DNA from 2 places in the Pseudoalteromonas sp. 19-MNA-CIBAN-0066 genome. Region 2 is predicted to be linked to the other one. Evidence: riboswitches for the same ligand, from Rfam matches in the RefSeq annotation. Region 2 holds a riboswitch; the other holds the start of a gene.
What was found. Region 2 has a riboswitch for lysine ahead of lysC (lysine-sensitive aspartokinase 3). Riboswitches for the same ligand answer to the same signal wherever they lie in the genome.
Positions count from the first base shown of each region.

Region 1: another riboswitch for lysine. It lies ahead of dapA (4-hydroxy-tetrahydrodipicolinate synthase); the one in region 2 lies ahead of lysC (lysine-sensitive aspartokinase 3).

Region 1 covers NZ_JBEONZ010000008.1:51,004-53,190, forward strand. Annotated here, with positions in the region: gene dapA (4-hydroxy-tetrahydrodipicolinate synthase) at 1-849, opposite strand, end outside; lysine riboswitch at 1,002-1,199, opposite strand; gene AAEZ18_RS07135 (DNA-3-methyladenine glycosylase I) at 1,403-2,101, shown strand; gene AAEZ18_RS07140 (protein adenylyltransferase SelO) at 2,111-2,187, shown strand, end outside.
Region 2 covers NZ_JBEONZ010000002.1:55,567-57,753, reverse strand. Annotated here, with positions in the region: gene lysC (lysine-sensitive aspartokinase 3) at 1-1,022, opposite strand, end outside; lysine riboswitch at 1,098-1,270, opposite strand; gene nhaD (sodium:proton antiporter NhaD) at 1,403-2,187, opposite strand, start outside.

The DNA of each region.
Region 1 (2,187 bases), on a different contig from region 2:
AATGCACGTTGTTTGCGTTAATTCGAGGTGAGTTAACGGTGGGCGTAAATACGAACTCGTTAATCGCCCTTGTAAATGCATGAGTACTTTAACGGGAATGGGGTTTGCTACAGTGAACAAGCTACTGATTGCGCTTGACCACTGAGTAAATAAATTGGGGTATTGGCCACTTAGGCTACGCTGTACGAATTCGTGAGTTTGTAGCGGCCAAGCATTAGCTGCTACCGATACCAGCCCTTTAGCGCCGGCTTGGGCAAAGTAGGGCATAAGCGCATCGTCGCCGCTAAAAATAGCTAAGTTAGGAGCCGCTTGACGGTAAGCTTCAAATTGCGCAATGTTGCCACTGGCTTCTTTAAGTGCCCATAGGTTTTTATGTTGTTGTAGGTTTTGAATGGTTGCCACTGGAATATCGACAGCGCTTCGCCCTGGTACGTTATAAAGCATACAAGGGTGTTTACTTATATTTAAAAGGCTTTCAAACCAATGGGTTTGCCCAATTACACCGGGCTTTGCATAAAGCGGCGAGCCAAGTAAAAAGCTATGAATAGGCAAGTGGTTACAGTATTCAACCCAGGCTAATTGCTGTTTGAGGTTCATACCACCTACAGCCACCATTAAGGGTACATTAGGCGATAATTGGCACACGTGCTCAACAATGGCTTGTTGCTCTTTAAGTGTTAAGGCTAAGCCTTCGCCTGTGCTGCCTAGTAGTAAAATAGCATTATTGGCAGCGGCTTGCTCAGCAACCAAAGTGGTTAAGGTACCATAGTCGATTGTACCGTTTTGATTAAACGGAGTAACGAGCGCCGTCCAGACTGAGTAGTCATCTAAATTAAAGTTTTTGATCATCTCTCGCGAACTTATAGAATGTTCGGTGAGTTAAGAAGCTATATAGGAAAGAGCCGCATTAACATCGTTCGAACAAATACCCACGTGTAGGGTATGTTATAATTCGAAGAGCGAATGGGCTTAAATAATAGGGCGCACGGCCTTATTATACTAAGACCAGAAGCTCTCCACCAAACTAATAAGCTACGTTTAAATAGCTATTGGTGACAGTCGCTAGGATTCAACCTAGTCGCCCGAAACAACAATGACACAAATATTGTTGTTTCTCGGCGTTGATTCCCCTTACGTATGCTCAATGGAGTTTGTGCTCCTAACATACGCTACCTGAATAACGCACCTCTTCCAGCCCTTTATATTTGTACTGCTAGCAATACAAATATAATTAAATAGGGTAAGTGCGATGATTAAATCATTTTAGCCATCTGGGTGTCAAGCAGCTAAGTGCAGATAGTGTCATCGATTTTGGTAACGGTTACGTATAAGGACGATTTCCCTTAAACTAGGGGGTAATCGCGGCGCGAAATTTGTAACTGCAAAATAAGGTTTCAAGCAGATGGAAAAATTTAATGATATTTATCAGCGAGCAGTAGAGCGAAAAGGCTCAACACAAATGCTACAGCAATTACTCGCTAAACCTGCATCTAAGCGACAATTAGTAGCTTTAAGTGATGATGATTGGCTGGAAGAGTTTACGCGCAAGGTTTTTCAAAGTGGTTTTTACTGGTCGGTTATTAACAGCAAGTGGGCAGGCTTTAGAGAGGTTTTTTGGCAGTTTAGCGTTGAAAAATTATTAATGATGCCACCCGATATGTTGGAGCAAAAAGCCAGCGACGAGCGCATTGTTCGTAATTATAAAAAAGTAAAAACGATCCCCGAAAATGCGTTCATGATCCATGAGGTTACCCAGCAACATGGTAGCTTTAGTCAGTTTATTGCAGACTGGCCAAGTGAAGATATTATTGGTTTGTGGGCGTACTTAAAAAAACACGGTGCACGCTTGGGTGGAAATACCGGCCCTTATACTTTGCGTGCATTGGGTAAAGACACCTTTTTATTATCGCGGGATGTTGAGAGTTATTTGCGCGCGCATAAAATTATTGATGGTGGCTTACAAACTAAAAAGTCGTTAACTGCAGCGCAAGCGTTCTTTAATGAATTACAACAACAAAGCGGTTTGAGCATGCAAGAGCTAAGCTTAATTATAGCCTACAGTGTAGGCGATAATCGTGTAGGTATAAGCCAACAACAGTAGAGGGTAGTTATGAATTTAATGCCAAGGTACAGACAAGTAGCCGACAATTTTGCAATTGAAGATCGCCCATCTAAGGTGGCCGCCCC
Region 2 (2,187 bases):
AACACTCGTGCTAAAAAGCCACTAGCTAATAGCATTTCTGGGCTTTTAAGAGTAAGTAATATTTGGTTTTTGCGTTGTGTTACTGCGCGGATTCCTGGCAGTTGCGACTTTTCACGCTCAATCCAAGTACCACCACGCTCAGGTTCACGGCTCGACCCTACAAACACATTAATATGGCTGCGGCTGGCGGGTAAAATAGTTGCCGGATGCAATACTTTTGCACCAAAGGTAGCCATTTCGGCGGCTTCGTCAAAGCTGAGGCGTGCAATTGGCGTGGCTTTTACACATAAACGCGGGTCGGTACTAAAAATACCCACTACATCAGTCCAAATATGTACACTTTTAGCATGAATAGCCTCGGCCAGTAATGCCGCGCTGTAGTCTGATCCACCGCGCCCTAAAGTGGTCGTTTGGCCGTGTTCGTCGCTGCCAATAAAGCCCTGTGTAACAATTACTTGATCGTCTAACAGCGGAACAAGTAATGCGCTTGCCGCTTGTGCAGTAGCTGCAACATTAGGGGTTGCTTTGCCAAATTGACTGTCGGTTTTAAGCACTTGACGCACGTCAAAGCGTATTGCATTTAAACCTTTTGAGCGCAGCACTTGGGTAAATAAATAAGTTGATAATCGCTCGCCAAAACTTAATAGCTCGTCATGTAGCGCTTTTGTTTGTAACGTTTGGCTGGCTAGTTTTTCAAATGCCGCTAACGTCTGGGCAAAGCCCTGCTCTAAATCGGTATCTAAACTCAATTCAGCTAAAATAGCCTGCTGAATCGCTAGCACACCGTTAATATGCGCTTGGCGCTCATCTTCGCTAAGGCTGCTATTGCACAGCTCAACTAAATGATTAGTGACTCCTGCGCTGGCGCTTAGTGCAACAATACGCACGCTTTTATCTGCTACTATTATTTTACTACTGTGATCCATAGCTGCAAAGTTAGCTACGCTGGTGCCGCCAAATTTAGCAACGGTATAATTTGATTTGTTGCCTAATACTACATGTGGCACTGATTGGGTTGTCATTTCGTCTCCTTTCACGGCATCCAAACCGTAATAAAACAAGAAGAACTTGGCAGCAAATATAAGGTAAGAAAATTCACTGCCAGAAGCTCTCCACCTATATTGGTGACAGTTTTGAGGATTCAGCCCCATAAACCGAAAAACAACGACGACGACGTGTTATTTTTCTCGGCGAGTACTTCCCTCTTTAATGCTCAACGGCGTTCGTCACCTCACATTAAATACCTAAGTATCGCACCTCTTCTGAATGTTGTATTAATGGCTATTTTCGCAATCACTAATAAAACAAAACCCCAGCAATATATTGAAAAGCTCAATACTTTACTGGGGCTTTGAAAGTTATCGTTTAGACATCTAGCTGTCAAGCACTTTAATAACTAATATTAAACAAAACCAGCCATTAAATATGAGCCGGTATAGCCTACGGTGTAACAAATTAATAAATAAAACGACAAACGTAAGTAGTTCATAAAGGTCAGTTCTTTAACTTTACTCATGGCAATAATACCCGCCGCTGAGCCTATAATTAACATAGAGCCCCCTACGCCTGTGGCATAAGTAAACGACAGCCAATGCTGTTGTGTCATTACTATATCTGCTTTTAATAACGCGGCTGTAAGTGGTACGTTATCAACGCCTGCCGACAATATACCCATTAAATAGTTTGCGTATTCAGGTGCCATTATTGTGTACAGGTCGCTAAAGTGGCTTAACATACCAACTTCTTTTAGCGCTCCTACCAGTAATAATACACCTACAAAAAACAACAAGGTGTCGTATTCTATTTCACGAATGAAATCTATCATGTCTTTGTTTATGTCTTTTTTGCGCATTAAAAATTGCGCTACTAAAAACATCATAGACAAACCAAACAAAAAGGTAAGCAATGGCGGTACACTGTATAAAACACTCAGTGTTAAGGTAGCAATAACCGTAGATAAGAAGATAACTGCAATTGTAATATCGGTTTTTTCAATGCGTTTTTGCTTCGTTTTAGTAAAGTCGAGCTGGCCATTTAAGCCAATTGACAACAGTGCGGCTAACAGCATCACACTTACAAATGCTGGCCCAATTAACAATAACAAATTGCTAATAGTTACTTTGCCATCTAAAAATATCATTAACGTGGTTACATCGCCGGTAATTAACGACACACCACCGGAGTTAA